DNA from 4 places in the Streptosporangium sp. NBC_01810 genome. Region 1 is predicted to be linked to each of the others. Evidence: riboswitches for the same ligand, from Rfam matches in the RefSeq annotation. Region 1 holds a riboswitch; each other region holds the start of a gene.
The links. A riboswitch is a leader RNA that binds a small molecule or an ion and turns the genes downstream of it on or off. The one in region 1 is predicted to bind cyclic di-AMP.

Region 2: another riboswitch for cyclic di-AMP. It lies ahead of OIE13_RS02830 (hypothetical protein); the one in region 1 lies ahead of OIE13_RS09475 (CHAP domain-containing protein).
Region 3: another riboswitch for cyclic di-AMP. It lies ahead of OIE13_RS31880 (C40 family peptidase); the one in region 1 lies ahead of OIE13_RS09475 (CHAP domain-containing protein).
Region 4: another riboswitch for cyclic di-AMP. It lies ahead of OIE13_RS18430 (C40 family peptidase); the one in region 1 lies ahead of OIE13_RS09475 (CHAP domain-containing protein).

What each region holds. Positions count from the first base shown of each region.
Region 1 covers NZ_CP109070.1:2,069,696-2,076,728, reverse strand. The annotation lists gene OIE13_RS09480 (hypothetical protein) at 1-815, opposite strand, end outside; cyclic di-AMP (ydaO/yuaA leader) riboswitch at 1,393-1,531, shown strand; gene OIE13_RS09475 (CHAP domain-containing protein) at 1,550-2,263, shown strand; gene OIE13_RS09470 (hypothetical protein) at 2,733-3,512, opposite strand; gene OIE13_RS09465 (branched-chain amino acid ABC transporter substrate-binding protein) at 3,534-4,679, opposite strand; gene OIE13_RS09460 (response regulator transcription factor) at 5,036-5,704, shown strand; gene OIE13_RS09455 (sensor histidine kinase) at 5,701-7,029, shown strand.
Region 2 covers NZ_CP109070.1:612,309-619,341, reverse strand. The annotation lists gene OIE13_RS02845 (hypothetical protein) at 1-474, shown strand, start outside; gene OIE13_RS02840 (roadblock/LC7 domain-containing protein) at 536-922, shown strand; gene OIE13_RS02835 (hypothetical protein) at 935-1,306, shown strand; gene OIE13_RS02830 (hypothetical protein) at 1,399-2,409, opposite strand; gene OIE13_RS02825 (hypothetical protein) at 2,408-2,632, shown strand; cyclic di-AMP (ydaO/yuaA leader) riboswitch at 2,645-2,796, opposite strand; gene OIE13_RS02820 (DUF4253 domain-containing protein) at 3,014-3,760, opposite strand; partial or broken gene OIE13_RS02815 (carbohydrate ABC transporter permease) at 3,978-4,317, opposite strand; gene OIE13_RS02810 (hypothetical protein) at 4,290-4,535, opposite strand; gene OIE13_RS02805 (ATP-binding protein) at 4,642-6,078, shown strand; gene OIE13_RS02800 (NUDIX domain-containing protein) at 6,424-6,876, opposite strand.
Region 3 covers NZ_CP109070.1:7,052,379-7,059,411, forward strand. The annotation lists gene OIE13_RS31860 (L-aspartate oxidase) at 1-294, shown strand, start outside; gene OIE13_RS31865 (type III pantothenate kinase) at 294-1,076, shown strand; gene lysX (bifunctional lysylphosphatidylglycerol synthetase/lysine--tRNA ligase LysX) at 1,254-2,789, shown strand; gene OIE13_RS31875 (LuxR C-terminal-related transcriptional regulator) at 3,744-3,944, shown strand; gene OIE13_RS31880 (C40 family peptidase) at 4,131-5,180, opposite strand; cyclic di-AMP (ydaO/yuaA leader) riboswitch at 5,186-5,332, opposite strand; gene OIE13_RS31885 (amino-acid N-acetyltransferase) at 5,669-6,322, shown strand; gene OIE13_RS31890 (hypothetical protein) at 6,572-7,033, opposite strand, start outside.
Region 4 covers NZ_CP109070.1:4,268,698-4,275,730, reverse strand. The annotation lists gene OIE13_RS18445 (NYN domain-containing protein) at 99-1,361, shown strand; gene OIE13_RS18440 (hypothetical protein) at 1,409-2,038, shown strand; gene OIE13_RS18435 (C40 family peptidase) at 2,208-3,185, shown strand; cyclic di-AMP (ydaO/yuaA leader) riboswitch at 3,719-3,879, shown strand; gene OIE13_RS18430 (C40 family peptidase) at 4,013-4,525, shown strand; gene OIE13_RS18425 (hypothetical protein) at 4,708-5,583, shown strand; gene OIE13_RS18420 (M48 family metallopeptidase) at 5,639-6,916, shown strand; gene OIE13_RS18415 (glycosyltransferase family 4 protein) at 6,913-7,033, shown strand, end outside.

The DNA of each region.
Region 1 (7,033 bases):
CCGTCGTAGACGGTGATGCCGGGCTGCTCCCCGACACCGGCGAGATCGTGGGGGTCCTCCCTGCGGTGCGGGAAGTAGGCCACCGGCCCGGCCGAGCCGAGAGCGGCCAGCCAGCCGAGGTAGTGGTCTCGATGGATCAGGCCGTTGCGGACCAGCGAGGTGCCGAGGACGACCGTGCGCTCCTCGGGACGTGGCCTGCGCAGCGGTTGTGACCGCAGCCAGGCGAAGTCGTGGGTGACCAGCTCGGCCCCTCCCGCCCGTACGGCCTTCGCCAGGTCCACGGGGACGGGCAGCGCTGTGAAGATCGACAACCGCCCCGAGCGGGCGGCGGCGCGCAACCTGAGTCCGGCCGCCGCACCGAGGACGGTTCTGAACCGTCCCGCCTTTCCCCTGGCTCTCAGCAGGGGCGTACCCGCGTGGCCGACGAGCAGCTCCAGGAGCCTGATGGTGGCCAGCCCGTCGTCGACGATCACGATCCGGCCAGGGAGCCCGGTGAGCCAGCGGAGCTGGACCTTGCCGGAGAAGGCGTCGCCCACCGCCCAGGTCGCGCCCCGGCGCGGCCTGGGCATGTCCGGCCGCGCGGCGGTGAGCTCCAGGCCCGGCGGCAGGGTGAGGCGGCCGAGCTCACGTCCCGTCACGGCCAGGGGGCGTAGCCTCGCCCTGGGCACGAGGTGGCTGCGGGCGCCGAGCAGCCCTGCGTGGTGGGCCTCCACGGCGCAGAGCATCTGCAGCGGGGATTCCACCCAGGCGATGGCCGAACCCTGCTCCCGCGCGTGGTCTCGACCGTCCTCCACGCCGGGTAATGACCCGTTCACGACTGACCCAAGCTAACCCGGTGGCCTTAAGCGCCTGGGAACTGCGGGTGAACAGCCGCCCACGCGCGTCCGTCATGATCGTCTTCGGGGCGAGGCCGTCTTCGGGGCAGCACCCTGTCGCCGGACCATGTTCGAGCCTCCCGAGGGGGAGGGACGCAGCCTCTCCGCACTTTTTACCATCGAATACTTGTTCAAGAAAAAGTCGACCCGTCCCCTCCTACCCATGGGCCCCCGATCATGCCGTAGCACCCCGGGACAGGCGGTCCACCGGCGGGTACCACACGCCCGGAGCACCGGAAAAACAGGGGATCCCGCCCATGACGGCGCGGCGACCCCAGCCGACGCGACCGGCCGGGAACGGGCGCGATCCACCCCCTTCCCCGACCAAGCGACTTCCCGCCCCAACCCCTCAAATCTGACGTTTTACCAAGTCAGAGCAATGTGTCCTACTTGTAATCGTCTGCCCGGGTGACGTACGTTCGTCCTGTTCATGGCAAATGTCTGGGTCTGTATAGGTCTACGCATTGCCGTCACATTGCCCGACCGCGCTCCACCTGGGCGGAACCCCCGCCCGCGGTGAGCACGGCCGCCGAATCCGCGAGGTCTGCGGAACCGGGGAACCACGTTCCTGGGGTGAATCAGCGCGTTCTCGCGCCGTAGGGCACTTCCCAGCCCGAACCCGTCAGCTAACCCGGTAGGCGGCATGGAAGCGAAGCAAGGAGTCGAACCCCAGTATGACCAAGAACCGCCTCACCCCCACCCTCAGCGCCCCCCGCGTGGTGAGCGCCCTCCTGGGCGCCTGCGTCGTCCTGGCGACCGGCTCCGTGGGCTCCGCCGCCCTGGCCGACAGCCACACCGCCCTGAACGCGCCGCCCGCCGACGCGAAGGTCTCCGATGCCTCGCAGAACAGGCTCGCGAGCACCCCGCTCGAGACCGCGGCCGAGAGGCTGCCCAAGGTCTCCGCCGCGCAGGTCCTGGACCTCGCCTCCAAGCAGATCGGCGTCCACGAGAACGCCCAGGGCGGCGGGACCAAGTTCCACTCGTGGTACATGTCCTCCCCGCGCGCCCAGGAGACCGTCGCCCGCGACGGCGGCACCCTGCGCGGCTACGCCAACGCCCCTTGGTGCGCGATGTTCGTCTCCTGGGTCGGCGAGATGGCCGGCATCCGGCCCACGATGGGCTGGGACGCCTACACCGTCACCCACGCCAAGTGGTTCAAGGAGAACAAGCACTGGGGCACCACCCCCACCCCCGGCGCCGTCGTCTACTTCGACTGGGCCGGTAGCAAGAGCATTGACGGCATCGACCATGTCGGCTTCGTGAAGAAGGACAACGGAGACGGCACGATCACCACGATCGAGGGCAATACCGGCAACGGCAACGTCGAGCAGCGCATCCGGCCCGTCTCCCAGGTCGTCGGCTACGGCTACCCCGTCTACTCCAACTGATCCACACCCGCCGCCCGCACCATCCCCCATGGGGCGGGCACCCGGCCCCCGCCGGTGAACGCGGGCCGATCCGCACTCGTCCAGGGGCTCCGCTCGCTCGCGCGGAGCCCCTGACGGCGTTCCCCCGGCCGCCTTCGCGACTCCTTCGCTTGAAGCGCTCCCCACGGATGAATCCGGGGGATTCCAGCCGTCCCAACCGTGCGGCTCTGCGCATGGTCGCGATGCTGTTGCTTGGCGGTTCACCTTCCGGCCCCGTTTACGGGGGTTTCCACGCCCCAGCCCACGATCCCGTTCCGGGTGACGTGGGCTCCGCCCTCCCGGCGGTGAGTAATGGCCAAGGTTGCGAGCTTGGTTATCGCTCACGCGTTCGACCGCGACTGACTGTACCAGCGCGTGGTGCGCTGCCGCAGCAGGTTCCGGACCAGCCCGAGCAGGGACGGTTCCGAACTGCTCGGCGGTCAGGCCTATTTCACGGCCAGGGTCCGACGCCGGTACCGGCGGCACCGGCGGGACGGCCGCCGCGCACCCACCCGGTCGCCGCGCCTCCCGCTCCCGCTTCCGCGAGCAGCCAGTGCACCTCACCCAGGTGGTAGAGGGCTACCGCCGGAGCGCCGTGGACATTGTCCACGATCGGGGTGAGTCCGAGACGCCTGGCGGCGGCTGCCATCATCTCGGCCATCGTGGACGTGCCGGTATGCAGGTAGACCATGTTGTGGCTGGGACCGAGCCCGGCGACGAGAATGCCCATGCGCCACAGGGCGATGGCCGCGTCGTCGTCGGTGGCGGTGCCCGGGACGCGCGGGTCGAACTGCCGCCGGGCGTCGCGCCACGCGTTGGTCAACGCCCGCAGGACCCTACGGTGTAGTGTTCTGGGTACCTCGACGCGCACGGCCGGCGACCGCTTGAAGCCGGTGTCGCCGGCGTCGGCCTGGGTGACGATGGCCCAGGCCAGCCCTGACAGCAGCCGGGCGATCCGTGCCGCCACCGCCTCGCTGCGCGTCTCCACGACGGGAAGATGACGCGACGCTGTGGCGGGTGTCCCCCCGCCGGTGTTCCCGGGTCCGGCAGGGCGCAGATGTTGCCAGGCGAGCGCCGCCTCCAGCATGCCGTACCCGCCGATCGGAGCCTCCGCGAGGGCGCGGTGGACGTTGCCGCTCGCGCAGTCGTGGCGTCCGGCGGACGGTGACCTCGTGAGGGGGGGCGACGCGGTCGGGCCGGGGATCCGATAAGCGATCGGGGTGCTTGTCATGATCTCTGATCTCCTGTGCGGTCAGTTTCCGGGGATCGGCCTGTCGTCGGCGACGATCCGGCCGCCGCGGACCCGATAGGCCCACACCGTGACCGAGGATCTGGCGAGCTCGCCGTCGCCGTTGAATCGGATCTTCGTAGTGATACCGGCGCCGGAGTGGCCGTCGACAAACTCCTCCATGTCAGAGCGTCGCGTCCTGCCTGCGTCGATGCCCCGAAGGAAGACGGTGGCGGCGTCGTAGGCCTCCGCGCTGTAGGTGCCCGGGTCGTGGTCGAAACGGATCCGGTAGCGCCGGGCGAACCCGGGATCCTCCTCCGGCGGCCGGCACGGGCAGGTGAGAACCGCACCCTCGGCGGCCTTGGCCCCCGCCGTGCGGACGAATCCGTCGTCCTTGACCGCGTCGCCCGAGACGAAGACGGCGCTCACGCCCGCGTCGCGCAGCTCGCGCAGGAGCCGGCCGGCCTGGGTGTAGTAACCGCCGAAGAAGATCACGTCGGGGGCTGCCGATTCGACCTCGGAGACCGCGCTGCGGAAGTCGACCGCATTCGGCTGAACCGAGGCGCTCTGCACCACCAGCGAGCCAAGTTCCTTCATGACCAACTCGCTGAGGCCGCGCCCGTAGGGGCTCATGTCGTCGATGACGAACACCTTCCGCGCGAGCAGCCTCTCCTTGATGTACCGGCCGACCGCCGGTCCCTGCGCGGCGTCGCTGCCCAGGATGCGATGGAAGGTCGATCGCCCCCAGCGGCTGAGGCCGGGGTCGGTGGCCGCCGGGGTGATGGTGCTGACCCCGCCCTGGTTCAGGATCGGGTTGGCGGCGTGCGACTCGCCGGAGAACGCCGGCCCGACGACACCGATGATCGCGGGGTCGGCGACGACCTGCTGAGCGAGTTCGGGCGCCTGCTTCGGATCACCCTGGGTGTCGAAGTCGACGAGCCCGACGGGGCAGGCCGGATTGCGGGCGTTGTGCTGTTCGACGGCGAGCAGCGCGCCTTCGCGCATGTTGCGCCCGAGGTTCATGGACTCGCCGGTGAGTGGCCCGAAGAAGGCGACACGCAGGCCACAGCGCCCCGGATCCGGGACGCGCCCCCCGATGTCGGCGCACCCCGGCACGGCTGCCAGCAGCGCCGCCGCGGCGAAGGCGGTCAACCGGCGGGCGCTGCGCATCGATCGCCTCCAGGCGTCTAGGCCGTCCAGCCGCCGCCTGGCGGATGCCACAGCGTACGGGGGCGTTCCGCGTCGCGGTCACCCGACATGAATTCTGCGATGATGATCATGAGGATTCGATGAAGATCCGGTGAAGGGCGAGATGGACCACGGAAACGGGAACCGATCCGATCTCCGGAGGAGAGGTTCGTCAGGAGCCTTCATGCGAGTTCCGCGATGCCCTGTGATCACGCGCGGTGACCGGGCGGCTGAACGCTCGGACGCCCCCGGCCCGCTCCGCACGCGGCTGGTTGAACTTCCCCGGCAGGTCGCCACCCTCGTCTTGAACTTCCCCGGCAGGTCGCTACCCTCGTCCCATGCGTGTGATCGTCGTCGAGGATGATCCCGACGTGCGTGGTGTCGTCGTCTCCGGGCTGCGTTCGGCCGGCTTCGCCGTCGACGAGGCGGCCAACTGGAGCCAGGCCGACCTCAGCATGAGCGTCAACGACTACGACTGCCTGATCCTCGACCGGATGCTCCCGGAAGGCGACTCGGCCGACGAGCTCCACCGGCGCCGTCAGGCCGGCATGGCCATACCAGCGATCATGCTGACCGCGCTCGACGACATCAGCAACCGGGTGGCAGGCCTGGAGGCCGGCGCCGACGACTATCTGACCAAGCCGTTCTCCACCGACGAACTGGTCTTGCGGGTGCGCGCCCTGTGCCGGCGCCGCACCACGATGGTCCCGCCGATCCTGCGCGTCGGTGACGTCACACTCGACGTGGCCCGCCGGGAGGTCCGCCGTGCCGGGGTGCTGCAAACCCTCACGCCCAAGGAGTTCGCGGTCCTTGAGATCCTGATGACCCACCAACCGGCCGTCGTCACCCGTACCGAGCTCATCGAGCACTGCTGGGACGAGCGGGCCGACCCGGCGTCCAATGTGGTGGACGTCGTCGTCAACCAGCTGAGACGCAAGCTCGGTGAGCCTGCCGTGATCTTCACTATGCGGGGTACCGGTTACCGGGCCGGGCCCGTGCGGCTGTGAACCCGCTACGTCTTCGCGGCCCCGGTCCCGGCGGCAGGGGGCAGAAGGGGGCGCAGCCGACGCACCTGCAGACGACCGGGCGCCTCAACGGGCTTCGGATCCGCCTGGCCCTGCTGCTGACAGCTCTCAATGTGATGGGTCTGGCCGGCATGGGAACCGTCGCGATGGTCGTCGACCAGCAGCAGCGCGACGGTCTCGTCAAGGCGGAGCTGGAGCGCACCGCCCGGACCGCGAAAGCCCTGCTGTACTACGAGTCCGGCGCGCTGCGGCTGGACCGCCTCTTCGCCGATCCGGCGTCGAAGGGCCCGACCGCGGTGCACGTGTACGAAGGTACCCGCACCGACGTCCGCCTCGTCTTCGCGTATCCGTCGAGCCTGCCGGTGATCGCGCCAGAGGTTCTGCGCGGCCTCGCCCGGCCCGTCTGGCAGGGGCGCGGCGAGCTCGCCGCGACCGTCACCAGCGTGGGGCGTCGTTCACGGTTGCTCGCGGTCCCGTTCTCGCACGCCGTCACCGGAGTGGTGTCGGGCACCATCGTGGTCGCGGTCGATCTTGAGCCCGTTCAGCGGGCCCATCGGCGGCTGGGGTGGATCCTGTTCATCGGAGGAGCGGTGTTCACACTCCTGGCCGGCTTCGGCGGGCATCTGCTGGCCCGGCGGGGCACCCGGCCGGCTGTCGAGGCGCTGGGCCAGCAGGAGCGGTTCGTCGCCGACGCGGCGCATGAGCTGCGCACCCCTCTGACGGTCATCCGGGCACTGTCGGAGGCCGCGATCAAAGATCCCGGCCAGCAGTCTCAGGCGTTGCGGCAGGTTTTGCGCTCCACCGAACGGCTTGCCGACTCGGTTGAGGCGCTGCTCATGCGGGCGCGTCTCGTCGCCGGGCTGCGAGAGCTCCAGCGGCAGCCGTTCCGCCTCGACCAGCTGGCCGAAGAGGTGGTGACCGAGACCGTGCAGCCGCCGCACACGGCGGCGGTGTCGGTCTCGCCCACGGTGGCGAGCGGTGACCCGACCCTGGTCCGCATCGCCATCCGCAATCTGGTCCACAACGCCGTCCGGCATGGCCGGACCGGTGCCGAACCCGCGACGATCACCCTCGTCGTCACCGCCGGCATGGTTATGATCAAGGATGCCGGTCCGGGTCCGGGTCCGGACGGCCGACCGGCGCAGCGTTTCCGGAGCGATGCGGCGGACGGCACCGGCCTGGGTCTGACCATCGCACTATGGGTGGCGGAGCTGCACGGTGGGGCGCTGCGGCTTCATCCGGCGCCCGGAGGGGGCACTGCCGCGATCATGACCCTGCCCGACGAGCCTCCGCCTGACAGGCGATGACGCT
Region 2 (7,033 bases), 1.5 Mb from region 1:
CCGCAGTGGTACTTCGACGCGGCCGGCCTGCTCCGGGAGTGCAAGCGGAGGAAGGCGCAGTTGGAACAGACCTGGCCGTCCGCGGAGCTGGACACGCTCCCGGTCGTCCCGCGAAGGCGGATCACCGCCCAGCGGGTGGTGCTGAGCTCACTGCAGTGGGAGGTGCTGGTCGGCGCCGACTCCACGGCGCCCCCGGCCGACCTGGCGCGCAAGCTGGGCCGCCCGGCGTACTCGGTGCTGCTCGCCGTACGGCAGCTCGCCTCCCGTGGGCTGCTGCGCATCCCGGAACCCGACGCGGCCGCCGCACCCGCCACGCAGGACCCGCTGCCGAGGCGGACGAGGGGGGCCACGGAGATCCCGGCAGCCGGAACGGGCTCCCTGGCGACGCCTGCGTCGCTTCCCGGAGCCACCGGGGACCCGACCGACGTCAACCTGCTCATCCGGCTCAGGAACGCATTGGAGGCACTGACTTGAGCCTGGTTCGATGCCGCCGATAAGGCTGCGGACGCTGAAGCTGATCGGAAGGAGGGTGTCGGTGGAACTGCGTGAGGAGATACACCGCGAGATGGCGCTGTTGCGGGAGCGGATACCCGACGTGGACGGGAGCATCGCGTGCAGCGTCGACGGTCTGACCCTGGCCAGTGATCTGGGCGACGGCACCTCCACCGAGCAGACCGGCGCGCTCTCCTCCGCGCTGCTGGCCCTCAGCCGCCGGATGACCGGCATGGCCGGCAAGGGCGCCTTCGAGGAGACGCTGATCTCCGGCACCAACGGCTACGCGGCCTGCTACGCCGCCGGCCCCAAGATCGTCCTCACGGTTCTGGCACGCCCGGGGACCAACCTCGGGCTGCTCAGGCTGGAGGGTCGCAAGACGGCGGCCAGATTGGCCGCCATCACCTCACGGATATCGATAACTCAGTGATCGGAGGCAGACATGGGCAACATGGACATCTCTCTCAAGGAGATGATGGCGATCGACGGTGCCATCGGCGCGGTGATCGTGGACTACAACAGCGGGATGGCGCTGGGCGCGCTCGGCGGTTCCAAGGATCTCGACCTCCAGGTGGCGGCCGCGGGTAACACCGAGGTCGTCAAGGCCAAGATGCGGACCATGGAGTCGCTCGGCCTCAAGGACGGCATCGAGGACATCCTCATCACGCTCGGCACGCAATACCACGTGATCCGCCCGCTCTCCGGCCGGAGCGGCAAAGGCCTGTTCATCTACATGGCCCTCGACCGGAACCGGGCCAACCTCGCGCTCGCACGGCACATCCTGCGCGGCATCGAGGAGCGGCTCGAGGTCTGATCCTCCTGCGGCCCGTGCCCCGGGGGGCACGGGCCGCAGGAGGATCTCATCGGATCGCGTCGGCGAAGGAAAGCCGGAGATCGTGCCGGACCTCAGCTCTCCTCGGCGCCCGCCCTACCGCGGAGACGGCCGGCGACCAGGTAGGTGGCACCACCCGCGGCGAGCACTCCCGCCAGGGCCAGGCCGGCGGCCGTGCCGGCGGACGGACCGGCCGAGGTGACGGCCGCCACCGGGGCGGCGGCGCCCAGGTCCCGGACACCCTGCTCGGCGGCCTTGGCGTCGGCGCCGGACAGGGCGACCGGCTTGGCGGCGATGCTCGCCTCAGGTGCGGTGAGCGGCTCGGACATGATCTTGGGCTTGGCGAACGTCTGGATCACCTGCTGGGTCTTCACAGACTTCTTGGACTGCTCGGCCTTGACCAGGACCGTCTGCGGAGGCTTCGCCGGGTTCGCGTCCCGGTAGCGCCAGGCACCGGTGGCGAACGCCACGGGGTGGTTCTTCTTGCCCACGCCGTCGCCCCACTTGGTGACCACGTACTTGATGTCGATGTGGCCCATGCCGCCGTTGCCGTCCACACCCAGCGTGGCGGAGTTGAACCGGCCGTCGGTCAGGTCGGCGAAGGTCTTGGCATCAATGTCGATCATGATGCCCCGGTTGGAGGGCACGCCGGGACCGCGGTCACCGACGAAGAACTTGGCCTTCTTGCCCTTGTAGATGACATAGCCCTCGGTGAACAGGGGCCAGCTCGGGCTGGCGATCATGCCCTTCTGCATCGGCTTGCCACTGGCCGGCAGGCCGGTGTCACCGGCCCGGCCCGAGGAGTCGTCCCAGAAGTAGGAGGCCCTGGTCGAGCCCTCAAGGAGAACGGTCTCGTTGGCGGCCACCACGGTGTCCGCGCCGGGGGAGGCAACGGAGGCAGTGGCACCGGCAGCGGCGACGGAGGCGGGAGCGGCGGAGGAGGCGGGCAGCGCGGAGGCCACACCGCTGGAGACGAGCACGCCGGCACCGACCAGAGCGGCGGTGGCGAGGCGGTTCTTGTACGGGAGGTTCTTCGGGAGGTTCTTATGCAGGCCGTTCTTGTGCAGGTCAAAAGGAAGACGCATGAAGAAGAGGCTCTTTCGCGAGGGAACGGGGCAGCCACGTGCGACGCATGGGGAGGAGTGCAGTGGCGGGGACGCGCTCATCGGAAAAGTGGCGTGGCAGGATCAGTCGATCGCTACGCGGAGCACGATCCAGGTGCCGCGCTCAGGCGCGGCGACAGGGGTCAGCGACGAAGTTCAGGTGGTCGGCACGGGCAGAGCGGGCACCGACGTGGTGACGCGGTGATCCATGAGGGGGATCTCCTCTCCAGCTCGTCTACCGGGTTAGCTGACGGGTTCGGGCGGTGGAGTTGCCCTACCGCCGCACGTTCGCGGCGGATTCACCCCGGAAAAGTGGTTCCCCGGTTCCCCGGACCATGCGGGCCCTGTGGGATTCGACGTCGGCCGGCCGCTCCCTCTTGTGAAGGGCAGGTCGCCAACCGATACCCATGGACACTACTCACGAAATCGGACAAAGCAAAGCAAATGCCATGAAAACCCCAGAAGATCTACCTACTACCCCCAAGAAAGCCCCATCGGGGACCCCGTCACACCAACAGCCGCCCTACCAGCGAGAACGTCTTGCCGATCTCGGGTTTCACACCCCGGAGACCCGCGGCGGGCAAGCTCAGTCCCACCAGAACGACCAGGCGTTCCTGCCCTTGATCTGCTCGGCGTAGTCGATGAGACTCCCCGCGCCCTGGATGATGCTGTCGGGGCAGAACGTCCAGTGCTCCGCGGCGACGTGCAGGGCGTGCTCCGAGGTCGTCGGAGGTGCGGCGACGCTGAGGTCGAGGGTGTTGAACCCCATGCCGACCACCCGCACCCCGAACCTGTCCTCCCAGCTCCGCACCACGGCCGCGAGCGGGACCATCCACTCGTTGTGGTTCAGGGCACCCTGCCAGCCCATGACGGCGAGAGCGTCGGCCCCGCGCTCGACCGCGACGAGCCCGAGCGGGGTCCTGCGCTCGGCCACCAGGCCGGCGTACCAGTCGGCGACCACGCCGGGATCGGCGGCAGGCCTTCCCGAAGGGGCCGGACCCGGACATTCGACTCCGAAGGGGTCGAGGATTTCGAGCTGGTCGATGTGGGCCTTGACGATCCAGTCGGACCACACCTCGGCCATGAACGCGGCGGCCTGGTAGTTGTCGATCTCGACGGCGGCGTCCGGGGCGATCTGACCGGCCGACCAGGGCTGCACCGAGTCCTCCAGCAGCACCGGCCACAGGCCGGAGTGCTCGTGCTGGGACCGCAGCCGTGCCCAGTACTCGCCGGAGACCGCCACCTCACTCAGCCAGAACGCCGGACGGCGACGGAGCGAGAGCTGAGCGTAACCGGGGTCGGGCCACACCACGTCCCCCGGTGGCAGGTCCACCGAGAGCCTCCGGCCCTCACCTCCGCTGCTTCCGTCGGCCCCGTCAGCGAACAACTGGCCCAGAACTGGCGGAAGCTTCCCACGCTCGCACTCGCTCATTCCTACCGATCCGATCCTGACCACGGACCAATTTTGGCCTGTCAACCGTCCCGAGGGACAGTTCTGCCCTGGTCCAGGCAAAAATTATCGGTACAGGGGGAACGGAGCCTGGCGGGTGTCAGTCCTTCACCGCCCCGCCCAGCCCGGCCACCAGCCTGCGCTGGACGGCCACGAAGAAGATCAGCACAGGAACGGTCATCAGCGTCGAGGCCGCCATGATGCCGCCCCAGTCGTTCTCGTCGGGCTTGAAGAAGACCAGCAGGGCCGAGGGCAGCGTCTGGTTGTCCCTGGCCGAGATGATGAAGGTCCTGGCGGAAGATGAAGTCGTTCCAGGCGGTGATGAACGAGAAGACACTCGTGGCGACCAGTCCCGGCGCGACGAGGGGAAAGAGGATCCGCCACAGGATCACCGGCCGGCTCGCGCCGTCGATCATCGCGGCCTCCTCCAGCGTCCGGGGAGAGCCTCCCCCGCCGCGCCGACCTCGACCTGCTCCGCCCGTCCGACGGGGTCAGCCGCTGACCGCTCACCGGAGCGGGCACTCCGCGGCGGGCGGCGGCGCGGGGAGCGTGCCCGCCCCCGCGACCCGCATCGGGCGGGGTCGAACGGGTTGACGACGGACACCCCCGTGCCGTCGAAGTCCTTGACGTTCCGGCTGACCAGGGTCCAGCCGTTCACCCTGGCTGTGGCGGCTGTCTTCGCGACTTCTCATCTTCCGCGCCCAGGTAGTGGCATCAATGTAGACTTCATCTAAGTAAGATTGATTATTACTAAGGTAGGATCGATGGAGTTTACCGGCAGGGCCTTCGATCTCGATCAACTCGACGCGCAGTTGCGGCTCGCGACAGAGGGCAGGGGAGGGACGCGAGGCCGGGCAGTGATCATCACTGGCCGCAGGCGAGTGGGCAAGTCGCGCCTGGTGCAGGAGTTCTGTGATCGTTCTGGCCTGCCGTATGTCGTCTTCCAGGCGACGAGAGGTCGTAGTCCGGTTGCGGAACGTAATGACTTCGCCGAGACCGTCGCCTGCTCCGGACTCGCAGGCGCCGAGTTCCTTCAGGGCTCCGCGCCGCAGGACTGGAACCACACCCTCCGGTCGCTGGCGCTGGCCGCGGGTGATGAGACCCCGTGCATCGTGGTTCTTGACGAGGTTCCGTGGCTGATCGAACAGGACGGGGAGTTCGAGGGTGCCCTGCAGACGGCCTGGGACAGGTATCTCTCAGCTCGGCCGATCCTGTTGATCCTCGTCGGAAGCGACCTGTCGGTGATGGAATCCCTACAGGAGTACGGCCGCCCCTTCTTCGGCCGGGCTGCTCACATGACGCTAAGGCCTCTTGCTCTTCAGGACGTCGCCGACATGACAGGGTTGCCCGCTGCCGACGCCGTGGACGCGCTGCTCATCACCGGAGGCTTCCCCGAGGTGGTCCGTTCATGGGAGCGCGGCATGTCCAGGATCGACTTCCTGCGCGACAGTCTTGCCAACCCGCTTTCACCTCTTCTCGCCGCCGGCGAGTTGTCCCTGCTCGGAGAATTTCCGTCGGCGACCTACACCCGGACCGTATTGGAGGCCATTGGAACCGGAGAACGCACCTTCAGCACGATCGCCGCCAATGTGGGAGGAGCGGCGCCGTTGCCGTCCGGCACCCTGGCGCCGATCCTCGCGAACCTGATCGCCAAGCGCGTGGTGGCGACCGACCTCCCGCTCTCCGACCGGCCCGACACCAAGAACAAGCGGTACCGGGTGGCCGACCACTATCTCCGGTTCTGGCTGGCGTTCCTGCAGCGGGCCATCGCCGACAGTGAAAGAGGCCGACCGGATCTGGCGTTGCGACGGATCGAACGTTCCTGGACAGCCTGGCGAGGTCGCGCGGTGGAGCCACTCGTACGTGACTGCCTGGCCAGAATGCTTCCGGACGACGCATGGCCGGACACCGAGGCTGTGGGCGGGTGGTGGAATCGGCAGAACAATCCCGAGATTGATCTCGTGGGCGCGGACCGGGAACCCGTCGCGAGCAGGGTCCACTTCGTCGGATCGATCAAATGGCTCGACGCCCGGCCGTTCGACCGCCATGACTATGACGCGCTGGTCCAGGGTTCCGCAGCCGTCGCCGGCGTGACCGTGGAGACACCGAAAGTGGCGGTGTCGAGGTCGGGATACGAACCGGGACTTCCACTGGCCGCGGCCTGGACACCGGAAGATCTGCTGGCGGCGTGGCAGCGCTAGGCCGGTTTTTCGCACGTGCCGCATCGCTTCAGGTCAGCAGCTGTATCTGGGTGATCACCCTGGTCAATCGGAGTCATGTGCGGAGTGCAGGGCCAGGACAAACGATCATCGGACTCCTATCCACTGCTCGTACACAAGGTGAGCCGGATACCGGTCGGTCAACGGCAGGGGGACCTGGGTTGGCTGTGCCGGGCCCCACTTGTCGACGGTGGCGGCAGCGCGGTCCGAGGCTCCGGCGGACTACCTTTGAAAGAAAGGAGTTCTCGCCATGACCGAAAAGCCCATCCTGCAGCCCGGTCCCGATCACCCGATCACGATCGCTCGGCGCCAGGCGTGGCATGGAGGCTAGAGATGCTCGCGGCGGATGAGCAGGCGGTGCGACTCCTGCATCTCCTCCGGTAGGTCGTCCGGGGCGAACCATCTCGCCTCCAGAATCTCGAAGTCGTCGATTTCGAGCGTGCCGCCGACGAACTCGGCCTCGTAGGCCACCTCCAGGCGCAGCTTGTAGCCGCTCTTCAGCTGAACGAGCTCTCCGACGTGGACCTTCAGCCCGGTCTCCTCCCGCACCTCGCGGCAGACCGTGTCCTCGAAGGTCTCCGAGCTGTTCGCACAGCCGGTCGGCAGCCCCCACTGCCTGCCCACCGGCCAGAAGCGATGCTTCAGCAGGAGGACCCTGCCGTCCGTGTCACGCACGACCCCGGTCACCCCGACCGTGAACTTGGCGTGCCGAAGCCAGAGGATGCGCCACTGGAGCGAGCCGTTGATCAACCTCCAAAGCCGGACGATCAGCTTCTTCACTGTGAATCCCCCCTGCGCATCGTCGCCTGCCTGAAGCCTGGAGGGTATCGGGAAAGACCCGTGCGGCACGGTGGTCTCAACCGGTCAGCGCGCCACCCGGGAGTTTGAGGCCGTCGCGCTGGACCGTCCCGACAGACGGTTGTCCCCGAGCTACAAG
Region 3 (7,033 bases), 3.1 Mb from region 1:
GTCCGTGACGCCTACCCCGGTCTGCCGATCGAGGTCGAGGTCGACCGGATCGACCAGATCGAGCCGGTGCTGGCCGAGGGAGCGGAGGAGATCCTGTTGGACAATTTCACGGTCGAGGAGCTGGCGCGGGCCGTACGGCTGGTGGACGGCAGGGCGCGGCTGGAATCCAGTGGAGGATTGACCCTCCAACTCGCTCGTGATGTGGCCGAAACAGGTGTTGACTACCTTGCCGTGGGCGCGCTCACGCACTCGGCACCGGCGCTGGACATCGCCTTGGACCTTCGGGGGAATTGATGCTGCTTGCCATCGACGTCGGCAACACTCACACCGTTCTCGGCCTCTTCGAGGGAGAGGACGTCATCGAGCACTGGCGGATCGCCACGGACGCCCGGCGCACGGCGGACGAGATCGCCGTCGTGCTCCAGGGGCTGCTCGGGCAGTCGCCGCTGCTCAAGGGCGCCGACGTCAACGGCATCGTGATCTGCTCCACCGTCCCCTCGGTGCTCAACGAGATGCGCGAGATGTGCCGCCGCTACTACGGCGACGTGACGGCGGTGATCGTCGAGCCAGGCGTCCGCACCGGGGTGCCGGTCCGGATGGACAACCCGAAGGAGGTCGGCAGCGACCGCATCGTCAACGCGCTGGCGGCCATCCAGCTGTACGGCGGGCCGTGCGTCATCGTCGACTTCGGGACCGCGACCTCCTTCGACGCCGTCTCCGCCAAGGGGGAGTACGTCGGCGCGGTGACCGCCCCCGGCATCCAGATCTCGGTGGACGCGCTCGCCGCGGCGGGGGCGCAGCTGCACAAGGTGGAGCTGGTCCGCCCCCGCTCCGTGATCGCCAAGAACACCGTCGAGGCGCTCCAGGCCGGCATCATCTACGGTTTCGCCGGTCAGGTGGACGGGATCGTCGAGCGGATGGCGGCCGAGCTCGCCACCGACCCCGACGACGTCACGGTGGTCGCCACCGGCAGCGCGGCGCCGCTGGTGGCCAGCGAGGCGCGCTCGATCGACATGCACGAGCCCTGGCTCACGCTGATCGGCCTGCGCCTGATCTACCACCGCAACGCCACCTGAGAGCGTCGTGACACCGGTGCCGCGACACACCAGGTGACGTGCACACCAGGCGACGTGACACCGGCGAGAGCGCCACGACGCCGCCCGGGAGCGTCGTGACGCCGTTGAGGGCGTGTGTCCCCGGAGAGCACTGCGGCGTCACCGAAGGCGTCGCGGTGCCGGACGGTCGGCGACCTCATGAGGTTCGCCACATCGGTACCCTTTGGAACTGTGACCGATGAAGTGACCAACCCCGCCGAGGATCTGCCCGAGCAGATGCGCGTGCGCCGGGAGAAGCTCGACCGTCTCCGCTCCGAGGGCGTCGACCCCTACCCGGTGAACTTCCCGCGCACCGCGACCAACGCCGAGATCCGCCAGAAATACGCCGATCTCTCCGCTGACACCGCGACGGGCGACAAGGTGGGTGTCACCGGTCGGGTGATGCTGTCCAGGACCGGCGGCAAACTCTGCTTCGCCACCATCCGCGACGGCTCCGGCGACCTCCAGGTCATGATCTCCCTGGACAGGGTGGGCGAGGAGTCCCTGGCCTCGTGGAAGCGCGACGTCGACCTCGGCGACCACGTGGGCATCGAGGGTGAGGTCATCACCTCCCGGAGGGGTGAGCTGTCCATCCTCGCCGACCGCTGGGCGATCACTTCGAAGTGTCTGCGCCCGCTGCCGGAGAAGCACGCCGGGCTCACCGACCCCGAGGCGCGGGTCCGCCAGCGCTACGTCGACCTCATCGTCAACGACGAGGCCAGGAAGCTGGCCTACACCCGCAGCGCCGTGGTGCGGGCCGTCCGCGACTTCTGGCACGAGGAAGGTTACCTGGAGGTCGAGACGCCGATGCTCCAGCCGATTCACGGTGGAGCCACGGCCCGGCCTTTCAAGACCCACATCAACGCCTACGACATGGAGCTCTACCTCCGCATCGCGATCGAGCTCTACCTCAAGCGGCTCGTGGTCGGCGGTATCGAGAAGGTCTTCGAGATCAACCGCAACTTCCGCAACGAGGGCGCGGACTCCACGCACAATCCCGAGTTCACGATGCTTGAGGCCTACGGCACGTATCTCGACTACAACGACATGGCCGACCTGACCCAGCGGATGATCCAGAAGGCGGTCGTGGCGGCTCTCGGTCACTCCGTGGTCGTCCACCAGGGGCAGGAGATCGACCTCGGACTGGCGAAGTGGCCGCGGATCACCCTCTACGGGTCGGTCTCGGAGGCACTGGGCGAGGAGATCACCACCGCGACGCCCCTGGAGTACGTACGCAAGCTCGCGGACGCGCGAGAGATCCACTGGGACCCCAAGTGGGGCCAGGGCAAGCTCGTCCAGGAGATCTTCGAGGCGCTCGTCGAGCACACGCTCATACAGCCCACGTTCGTCATGGACTATCCGGTGGAGACCTCCCCGCTGACCCGCCAGCACCGCGACAACCCGCTCCTCACCGAGAAGTGGGACCTGATCGGGTTCGGCACCGAGCTCGGCACCGCCTACTCGGAGCTGGTCGACCCCGTCGAGCAGCGCCGCCGTCTCACCGAGCAGTCTCTGCTCGCCGCAGGCGGGGACGCCGAGGCCATGCAGCTTGACGAGGACTTCCTCACCGCACTGGAATATGCGATGCCGCCCACCGGTGGCATGGGGCTCGGCATCGACCGCCTCATCATGGCCTTCACCGGCAAGAACATTCGCGAGACCATCCTGTTCCCGCTGGTCAAGCCGACCGGCTGAGCCTGACGGGCAGCGCCGCCGGGCCGTGTGGGACGAAGTCCCGGTCCGGTGGCGCGATCGTTTCCGCCAGGCGGTGCCGGCCAGGGCCGGACGACGGCCTGGGCAGACGACGGCCTGGGCGGTGCTCAAGGTCGAGCCGGTCGGGCTCGGCGAGCACCCTCGAATCCCGGTCGACGGTACCGGGCAACCGCCCTCACCGCTTCGCCCTCACCACCTCGCCCTCACCACCTCGCGATCACCGCTTCGCGCCCCCCAGGGCTCCGTGTCGGCGCGCGTGGGCGTGAGCACGGCGCGTGAGCACGGCGCGTGAGCAAGGCCTGGGCGTCAGCAGGGCCGGAAACCGTAGTCCGTGCTCACGCTCCCTCATGCGATTTCGGACGATTTTCTGCATAGCGCAGAAACTACCTTTTAAGCATGTCCAATATTGGGCAACGCCCAGTCGTCGCCATCCGATACTTCGCGAATGCCGCAAAGGTCATCTCGTAGGCTTCCCATTTCAGAGTTTTCCGCGAGGTGTCGTCAAGGCGCCAGGCGGCGTGGCCGTCGAAGAGTGCCAGGAAGAGAGCGGTTTTCCCGGGAAAACGGGTGACTCGCTTCCGTCGAGGATCCCGCCCCGCGGGTGCGCGTCGTCGCGACGGTTCCGGTGAAACCTTGTTCTGCCAGGACCTCTGTCGTCGCAGCTAGGGGGTGCCTACGGGCTCGTGCCGGGACTCGGTCGTGACTTAACCCCAAAGGCACTGACATATCATGAGTACTTCACGTATCGCCTACTATGTCAATAGTGGGCGCGCGCTATGAAGAGTAGAACTTGACGACCTTTGAACAAGGCGTTTACCGTTCCTGGCGGACGGTATTCATTTCCGGCGTCTGGGCGCCCGGTTTCCAGAGTGGGGGGAGTGACTCTTGATGGCATATCCAGAAGTGGATTCTCGCCATGGCGACAGCCCCCTGGGCATGAGCGATATCGGTCTCAGTGACGACGACCTCGTGCTGCTGGCTGAGCTCGCCAAGGGCGTCACCGTCGACAGGGTGGGCCGCCGCCTCGATATCAGCGGCCGGACCGTCAGGCGCAGGCTCAGGGGCATCTGCGACCGTATCGGTGTCGCCACGGCGATCGAGGCCGTGGCCTGGGCGGCCCGCCGCCGCCTGATCTAGGCCCTTGGATCTTCTGTCACCGCGGGTCGCGGCGGGCGTCTCGCCGCGTCGTCGTCGGTCACCGTCCCCGCGAGGCCCCGCCTGACCGGTCCTCGCCACGGCGGGATCCGCGGCACAGGACCCGGTGCGGGTTCTCACGTCCACGGAGTCCGGCGGCTCGCGACCTGTGAGGTCCGGTTCGGAGGCTCAGTCGGCGATTCGCACCCCGCCGGCGAAGGGCCGGTTGTCGATCGTGGCGATGTGGACGACGTCACCCGTCTGGGGCGCGTGGACCATCAGGCCCGCACCGATGTAGATCCCGACGTGGTGCAGGTCGCTGTAGAAGAAGACCAGGTCGCCTGGGCGCAGCTCGTTTTTGGAGATGTGGGTGCCCGCGGTCCACTGGTTGCCGGTGTAGTGCGGCAGGCTGATGCCGACCTTCTGGTAGGCCCACATGACCAGCCCGGAGCAGTCGAAGGAGTTGGGGCCCTCGGCGCCCCAGACGTACGGCTTGAGTTGCTGGGTGAGTGCCCAGCGGGCCGCCTCCGCCGCCTTTCCGCTGCCGACGATGGGCACGCCGACCTTCACCCGGGCTCCCCTGTTGCTGACGGCTCTGGTGCGCACCTCGCTGAACAGGTCGCTCTCGACCCGCGCGACCAGCCGCTCGATCTTGCTGCGCTTGCCTTCGATCTCCTCCAGAAGCGCCTTGACCTCTGAGGTCCTCGCCTTGGCGCCGGCCTGCGCCTGCTCGGCGGCCTCGATCGCCCGGCCGACCTGGGCGACCTCCTCACTCTGCTGCTGCTGGAGGGCGTAGTTGGTGGTGGCCTGGTCGAGAAAGGTGTCGGGGTCGGTCGCCTGGGTGAAGACGAGTCCGGAGTTCAGGCCGCCGGACATGTAGTTGCTCTGAGCGAGGAGGGTCGCCTTGATGCGCCGGGCCGCAAGTTCCGACTCGCTCGTCGCGAGGGTCTTCTTGGCGCTTTCCGCGGCTCGCTGGGCCTGCTTGAGCCTGACCCGCTCGCCGTTGTACTGCTCGGCGAGCGTGCCGATCTCCTCGTGCAGTTTCTCGGCCTGCTTGGCCAGTTGCCGGAGGCTGGGCTCCGGGTCCGCCGTGGCCGAGACCAGGGGGGTGCCGAGGGTCATGGTGGCGAATACCAGGCCGATGACCGCCATGCGGCGGCTCCGCCTCCGCGACGCGCGTTCTCGATGGCGGGCGTCGCCCCCCGCGTGCTTTCCTGCACGGTCGCGCGTGCGCTTCACCAACAGGCTCCTCTCTCGGCCGCCTACCGGGTTAGCTGACGGGTTCGGGCCGGAGGCAGCCCTACCGGGTGCGCCGGTGGCACTCGGATTCACCCCGAAGGACGTGGTGGGTCCCCGGTTCCCCGGGACGGGGGATTCGGCGGGTCAGGCTTTTTGCATCTCTGACATCGAGCACGGAGATTAGTGCACTCCTGGTTCCTGCTCAACCAGAACTGCGAACTTAGTGGAGGTTCCGCAACTTAAATGTCACGGAAAGATCACATGCCAATATGATCAACATGGCCATTACGCTGCCTTTGCCTTCCTTGAGGCGGGTGTGTCGCAGGTCTTCCCAGGTCCGGGACCGTGCCAAAGATGAGCTGGGACACATTAGAGGTGTCGCACGCTCAGCGTGGTAAACCGACTACCAAGGGTCATGTGATGACCTCGGGGCGAGTGTTAAGGATGAGCCGTAATTGAAGACTGAAGAGGACGTACGCTGATCGGTCATGGAGCAGCTTGCGGAGCATTCTCCCGGACCGTTCGCGAGTCCCCAGAAGGAAGGGGGGCGACGAGCCGGATCCGAGGGAGAGGAGCGGGGGTCGCCCGCCCCCGGCGCCACCTTGGTGGTCACGGTCCGCCGTGCCCGCACCCCGGACGTCCGCGCCATCAGGCGGCTCGTCGACACCTACGGTGGAGCCGGCCCGCGCCTGCTGGAGAAGGCCACCGTCACCCTGTACGAGGATGTCCAGGAGTTCTGGGTCGCAACCGACGCTGAAGGGTTGATCCTCGGTTGCGGGGCTCTTCACGTTCTCTGGGAGGATCTGGCTGAAATTCGGACCGTTGCCGTCGATCCGACCCTCAGGGGGATGGGAATCGGCCACCGGATCGTCTCTGTGCTCATCCGCACGGCCGCCGAGTTGGGTCTGCGCAGGGTCTTCTGCCTGACCTTCGAGGTCGACTTCTTCGCTCGGCACGGATTCCAGGAGATCCAGGGCACGCCCGTCGCTCCTGAGGTCTACGCCGAACTTCTCGCCTCCTATGACGAGGGCGTCGCGGAGTTCCTCGATCTGGAGCACGTCAAGCCCAACACCTTGGGAAACACCCGAATGCTGCTGCACCTGACACGTGAGCCCGACTCTGATGACTTTAGAGCTGACTGACTGGAAAGATGACTGTTGATTCCTATGTCGATACCTTGTGCAGCAGCAAGCATGTGCGTCTGACATTTGCCACATGCGTAGTCTAAGTGAGGTGACGCGGTGAGCAACGGACAGCCGCCGTATCCGCAGGATGATCCCGAGCGCAGTCGCACACCTTCGGGACAGCCGGATTACGGACAGCACAACCCGGGACGGGCCCCTGGCGAACTCGACCCCGACGTGACGGTCATGGGCTATCGGTCTGAGGTATCACAGCCGAACACCGGTCCCGGGCAGACTCAGCCCGGCTATGGCCAGCAGGACTACGGGCAGCAGCCTGGTTATGGCCAGCAGGGGTACGGGCAGCAGCAGCCGTACGGCCAGCAGGGCGGGTATGGCGGTCAGCAGGGCGGGACGGGCGCGTACGGTCAGCAGCCCGGCTACGGTCAGCAGGCGTCTCAAGAGCAGCAGGGGTACGGGCAGCAGCAGCCCGCGTACGGTCAGCAGGGCGGGACGGGCGCGTACGGTCAGCAGCCCGGCTACGGTCAGCAGCCGGGTTATGGTCAGCAGCAGCCCGCGTACGGACAGCAGGCGTCTCAAGAGCAGCAGGGGTACGGGCAGCAGCAGCCCGCGTACGGTCAGCAGCCGGGCTACGGTCAGCAGCCCGACTACGGTCAGCAGCCGGGCTACGGTCAGCAGCCCGACTACGGTCAGCAGCCGGGATATGGCCAG
Region 4 (7,033 bases), 2.2 Mb from region 1:
TACCCTTGACGTGAAGACCGATCCGAGTAGGGGCCGTGATGAGTTCAGCCGGAGAGGGCCTGTCTCGTCCGTTACCCGAGCAGGTTCGCTTACATGTCGTGGAGCTGGCATCCCAGATCCTCGGCTCCATGCCCGCCGCCTCGGTGCCGCCGCCGCTGAAGGGGATCGCCAAATTCGACCCCCGCAAGCGCGCCAAGCTGGGTGGCGCGCCCATCGCCGCGCAGCTGGAGACCGACAAGAAGTTCCGCGAACTGGTCGCGGAGACCCTGACCACCGGCTGGCCGGAACTGGTCGCGAGCCTCGCCGAGGGCGCGGTCCCGCCGGCCGCGGAGCCCGTCATGGTGGCCGCGGCCGCCTACCTGACCCGGCCGCCCGGCTGGGTGGACATGGTGGAGGCGGCTCGCGCGGACCTGGAGCGGTCGGCCGTCGCCGCCGAGGGTTCCGCGCAGGAGCAGACGCTCTCCCGGCTGCGCGAGCAGCTGGCCGGTCAGAAGAGCGCGGCCAAGGAGGAGTCCGAGCGACTGCGCGAGCAGCTCAAGACCTCGCGCTCGGAGGTCTCCGACCTGCGCCGAAGGCTGCACGAAGCCCGGGAGCGGGCCAGGGCGGCCGAGGCGCGTGCCGCCGACGCCTGGGAGGCGGCCGAGGAGGCGAAGGCCGCCGCGCTCTCGGCGGGGGGCACCGTGGAGAGCGAGCTGCGCCGCCTGCGTGAGCGGCTGGCCGACGCCGAGCGTCAGCTGGAGTCGACACGCAGGGCGGCCCGTGAGGGCCGCAGCGTGGAGGACACCAAGGTCCGCATGCTGCTCGACGCCCTGCAGGACGCCGCCGCGGGGCTTCGCAGGGAGCTCGCCCTGCCCTCCGGCATCCACCGTCCCGCCGACTCGGTGGCCTCGGTGGCGCCGGGCAGGCAAGGTGTCCAGGCGGTTCCCGCGCGGGCGCTCGCCGACGACGACCCCGCACTGCTCGACCAGTTGCTCGCGCTGCCGCAGATCCACCTGATCGTCGACGGCTACAACGTGACCAAGACCGGTTACGGCACGTTCACCCTCGCCGACCAGCGCAATCGCCTTCTCACCGGCCTCGGCGCGCTCTATGCGCAGACCCGTACCGAGCTGACCTGCGTTTTCGACGGAGCCGAGTTGAACGGTCCGGTTCCCGTGTCGGCGCCCAGGGGGGTGCGCGTGATGTTCAGCGCCCCGGGGCAGATCGCCGACGACCTGATCCGCCAGCTGGTCCGCGCCGAGCCCACGGGACGCGCGGTGGCGGTGGTCTCCTCGGATCGAGAGGTGGCCGAGTCGGTCCGCAGGATGGGCGCCCGGCCGGTCCCCTCGCTGCTTCTTCTGAAACGTCTGGGCCGGGCGTAAACCTTTCCTGCCCGTGGCGCATCGGATCATCCGGGAGGTTTGATTCGATGAAGAAGATCATAGTGCTCGCCCTCACCGTCCTCGCCGTGGGTGCGACCGTCACCACACCCGCGGCGGCCGCGACGGCCGCCATTCCCAAGGGCTTCCTGCTGTACGAGAAGGACGCCGCGAAGAAGGACGACGACCCCGAGACCAACTGGAAGGTCGGCAACTCGGCGAAGGCCGGGCTGGCCGTCAACCCGTGCGGCAAGGCCACGCTGGCCAGGGCCGGCAGGGTGGTCGCGCGGACGGTGACCTTCACCGGTGTCCCGGACTTCATGAAGGTCGAGCAGGTGATTCTGTACCGCTCGAAGGCGGCTGCCGCCGGAGCCGTCGCCCAGGTGCGCTCCGCCCTGACCGCCTGCCGCTCCAACACCGACGCGGGCTCCGCCTACCGCTACGCCTCCTCGCGCCTGACCGGGCTCGGAGACGAGGCGCTGAAGGTCTCCGGGCAGGTCTACTACGGAGGGAAGGCCGGGGTCGGCGGTGAGCGGAGCGTGCTGGTCAGGAAGGGCAACGCGGTCCTGGTCTACCTCTGGGCCGGAGAGTACTCCAAGCCCGCGCAGAGCGACTGGGCCACCCAGTTGCGCGACGCCAGAAAGATGACCGGCAAGATCTGCGGCATCGCCGGTTGCTGAGACGTCGCCGGCTGCTGACCGGGTGATCCCGGCGCTCGCCCGGGATACCGGAGCTGCCACCTGCGGCTGTAGAGCAAAGCATGCGAAAAGGTGATCTAAACCTTACTTGTTCTGTACTATTCGCCGCAGGTCTGTGCAGTCTGGAGGCGTTGACGTGGCCGTGGCTGGTGTGCCGGTTGGACTGATTCGGATACCGGTGGCGGCCGGGCTCGCCCTCGCACTGCTGATGCTGCCGGTGGGCGGAGCGTCCGCGGAGCCGAAGCCGACACTCGCGCAGGCCAAGAAGAAGCTGGAGAAGCTCAACGAGCAGGCCGATCAGGTCGTCGAGAAGTACAACCAGGCCTCGGAGAAGTGGAAGCGGGCCAGGAAGAAGTACATGACGCTGACCGGCGAACTCGCCCGCCAGAGCGAGCAGGTCGCCGGGCTGCGCAAGGAGCTCGTCACGATGGCGGTCAGCACCTACCAGGTCGGTGCGATCAACGGCTGGGAAGGCATGATCTACCAGTCCGACCCCGGCGCGCTGCTGAGCGGCCTGGCCGCGGTCGACCAGATGTCGGCTTCCCGCGCCCAGTCGCTGGGCGCCTTCGACACGGCCACCAAGACGCTGCGGATCAACAGGAACCTGGCCAAGGGTGCGCTGAGCGAGGCCGACGAGACGCGCGACGAGCTGGCCAGGGAGAAGGCCAAGGCCGACAAGATGGTCAGGGTCCAGACGAAGCTCCTGCGCGAACTCAACGTCTTCAAGGCGGGCGACCCGGACAGCACCGGAATCCAGTACACCGGCCCCGCCTCGGGCAACGCCCGCGCCGCGCTGCAGTTCGCCTTCGCGCAGGTCGGCAAGCCCTACCAGTACGGTGGCACGGGCCCCGGCGGCTGGGACTGCTCCGGCCTCCTCCAGGCCGCCTGGCGCAGCGGGGGAGTCAGCCTGCCGCGGACCACCTGGGAGCAGTGGAGCTGGGGCGCGAGCCGCAAGGTCTCACTGAACGACCTCCAGCCGGGCGACCTCATCTTCAGCGAGGGCCTGGGGCACGTCAGCATGTACGCGGGCAACGGCCGGATCGTGCACGCCCCGCAGACCGGCGACGTCGTCAAGGTCGTCCCGCTGTCGGCCTACGGCCGTCGTCTCGCCGGAGCCGTCCGCCCCTGACGCACGGTGCGGGGTCCTGCCCCGCCGGCCGTGTACCCGACGCCTCCCGTGTACCCGGTGCCTCGCACCGGGTACGGCACCTTCCGCCGGCTCCTCGAAGCGATGCTCGACGCCGCCGGGTTCGAGATTCGTCGAGGCGGACTTCGGAGAGTCGATCACGGCGCCCGCACGTGCGTCCGGCGCCGACCCGCCTGCCGGCGACCGCAGCTGCGGGGCCTCTCACTAGATCACCCGATAATCCGGCAAGTGTGATGAATATTACAGAAATCACGATTTATCAGGTGTGATGTCAGAAGTGTGACGAGAGTCATATCTCGATAGCATAAATGGCTATTAAGCAGGGATAACGGTAAGATCAAGAAGACTTATCGATCTTCCTGCTCGGTGAATGCTTTGCCAAAAATTGAAGAATCGGGGTAACTTCTGGCATTGCGACGTTCAAGCCAGGTCGTCGCGGTGAATGTCGGTCTTCGGGCCGGTTTCTCGATAGAAATCCAACCGGCCGCCGTGCCCCTGCCGGGGGCGGACCTCATTACGGCGGCCCGCCGAATCCATACAGCCAGGAGGTATGGAACCGGGGACCCAAAAGGCCCGACACATCGTGGCCAGGGGGTGAATCGGCGCATTTGTGCCGTAGGGCATCTTCCAAGCCCGAACCCGTCAGCTAACCCGGTAGGCATCAGTGGAAGCACCAAGGAGAAATCCTGTCTACCACCCCGTTTAACACCCGTCTGTCGCGCCTTTTCCGCCTTTCCCTCGGCGGCATCGCCCTCACCCTGACCGCCTCAGCCGGAGCGGTCACCCTGGGATCCACGGCGGCCGGGGCGATGACGGACAGCACCCCTGAGATCCTGGTCAACACCGCGGCCGGCGTCTCCGAGCAGGTCGAGAGCACGAAGAGTACCGACACCCGGGCCGTGAACAAGACCAAGGCCGACGCCAATGTGAAGACCAAGATGAGCAGGGCGGCCCTGCAGAAGACTCGGGCCCGCAAGGCCGTCTCGGCGGCCAAGAAGCAGGTCGGTGATCCGTACCGGTGGGGCGCCTCCGGTCCGGGCGCGTTCGACTGCTCAGGGCTCGTCAAATACGCCTGGCGCAAGGCGGGCGTGTCCATCCCCCGGATCACGCACAGCCAGTACCGGGCGATCAGGAAGAAGGTCTCGTGGAGCCGACTGCGCCCCGGTGACCTGATGTTCTTCAGTGGAAAGGGCCACGTCGGCATGTACGTCGGCGAGGGCAGGATGGTCCACTCGCCGAGCAGCGGCAAGACGGTCCGGATCGTGAAGCTGAAGGGGTACTACAGGTCCTCCTTCGCCGGAGCGGTCCGGCCCGGAGCCTGAGCAGGGCGCAGCGGCCCCGTCCATGTCAACAGGGACGGGGCCGCTCCGTTTCCCGGCGAAGGTCGCGAGCGCGTGGCCGCGATGCGGGGCAGCCCGGTTCCGTGCTTCCTGGTTCCGTGCTTCCTGGTTCTGTGCTTCCGGCAAGGTGCGGTGCGATACCGGTCGAGTAACATCGACTCGCTATGTCCGTCCCGAAGGGGCGCCGCGCCGTGCTCGCCGGGATGCTGGCGCTGATGAGCGTCGGCCCGTTCGCCGGGACGGGACCTCTCCTGGCCGGAGCCGGGCCGCTCCCGCGCGACTCCCGGGACCCTCGGCACCTTTCCGCCCCCCACGATCCTCCCCGCGACGTCGGAGAACTCCCCGGCGACCTTCGTGACCTGTGGCCCGGCGCCGCCGTCGTCGTCCGGAGCGAGCACTCCCTCGTGATCGGTCACGGCGTCGCGCCCGCCGTCCTGCGGGACCTGGCCGCCAGGGCCGACCGGGCCCGCCGCGCGGTCGCGGCGATCTGGGGGCCGGTCCGGGCGGTGATCCTTTTTCCCGCCACCGATGCCGAGGCCGCGGTGCTCGCCGGGGCCGGGAGCACACACGGCCTGGCCGCGCTGGCGACCGCGGATCGGGTGATCGTCCTGCCCTCCGGCTACGCGAGGCTCACCACGGCCGGAAGGGACGTGGTGATCACGCACGAGCTCGTTCACGTGGCCACCGGCGCGACCCGTGGCGGCCGGGTGCCGACGTGGCTGTCGGAGGGCTTCGCCGACTACGTGGGTTACCGCGACGCCGGGATCTCCGTACGGAAGGCCGCCGCCGAGCTGGCCGCCGAGGTACGGGCCGGAGTCCTGCCCGCCCGTCTTCCCGGTCCCGCGGACTTCGCCCCCGGTGCCCCGCGGCTCGCGCAGGCATACGAGGAGGCCTGGCTCGCCTGCCGGTTCATCGCGGAGCGCTTCGGCGAGAAGGCCCTGGTGAGGCTCTACGGTGGCGATGTCGCCGGCACGCTCGGCCTGTCGCCGGCCGAACTCACCGAGGCGTGGCGCGACTACCTCGGAAAGGAACTCGCCTGACATTCTTGTGCCCTCCCCGTGATCAGGGGGCGGGGCTCCACGCTGGAGGTGTTTGATGACGCTGAGCACGAAGGACGCGCCCTCGGATGTGCGGCCGGCGGGGTGGGCGCTGGCCGTGCTGGGGGTGGTCACGCTGGCGGTCGTGGCGTTCACCACGCCCTGGCGGGCGCTGAGCAAGCGGGCCCCGGTCGTCGTCCCCGATCCGGCACGCGACTTCACCGCCGAGCAGATCGCCAGGTCCGAGGCGTTCGACAAGCTGGTCAGCGTACCGGGTTACCTCTCCCTCGGCCTGACGCTGGTGGTGGCGGGGGTGCTGGTGGGCACCCCGCTGGGCGCGCGGCTCGTCGGCCGGCTGCGGGGACCGTGGTGGTTGCGGGCGCTGCTCGGCGTGCTGGCGCTGTCGGTGGCCGTCGCGATGCTGCGCTGGCCGCTGGGGATGTGGTCGGAGACCTATCTGCGCGACTTCGGGCTGTCCACCCAGACCTGGCCGACCTGGACCGTCGACCGGATCAAGAGCCTGGGCGTCGGCACCGCGCTGACAGCGATCATGGTTCTGGCGGTGGTCGCGCTGGCGCGGCGCTACCGGCGCTGGTGGATCCCCGCGGCGGCCGGCGCGTTCGCGCTGACAGTGGCGGCCTCCTTCGCCTACCCGGTGCTCATCGAGCCGATCTTCAACGACTTCAGGCCGATGGAGGCCGGACGGCTCCGCGACGACCTGCTCGCCATGGCCGCCAGGGACGGCGTGCCGGTCGAGAACGTGCTCGTCGCCGACGCCTCCCGGCGGACCACCGCGCTCAACGCCTACGTCTCCGGATTTGGCGCGACCCGCAGGATCGTCGTCTACGACACGCTGCTCCGGGCGCCCGCCGACGAGGTCGAGCTGGTGGTCGCGCACGAGCTTGGTCACGCCAAGGCGGGTGACGTGCTCTCCGGTACGCTCGTCGGCGGTCTGGGCGCGGCGTTCGGGGCGTGCCTGCTCTACGTGGTGACCTCGGCGGGGGCCGTGCGGCGCCGCGCGGGGATCTCCTCCGTGGGCGACCCGAGGGCGGTGGGCCTGGTCATGGGGTTGCTCAGCCTGGCCACGGTGCTGTCAGGGCCGGCCCAGAACCTGGTGAGCAGGCACATCGAGGCTCGTGCGGACGTCCACGCGCTGGACCTGACCAGGGATCCGGCGACGTTCGTCGCCATGCAGAAACGGCTGGCGGTCACCAACATTTCGGATTTATCGCCTGATCTTATGGAATACGTGCTCTATGCCTCGCATCCCACCGCGCCGCAGCGCATCGCCCTGGCGCGCTCCTGGGCCCGGCTGAACGGTCTCTCCGAGCCGTGAGGCGCACGCTGGTGGTCACGAACGACTTCCCGCCCCGTGCCGGGGGGATCCAGTCGTTCGTGTACGGTCTCATCGCCCGACGCCCGCCCGGCTCGATCGTCGTCTACGCCTCCCGGT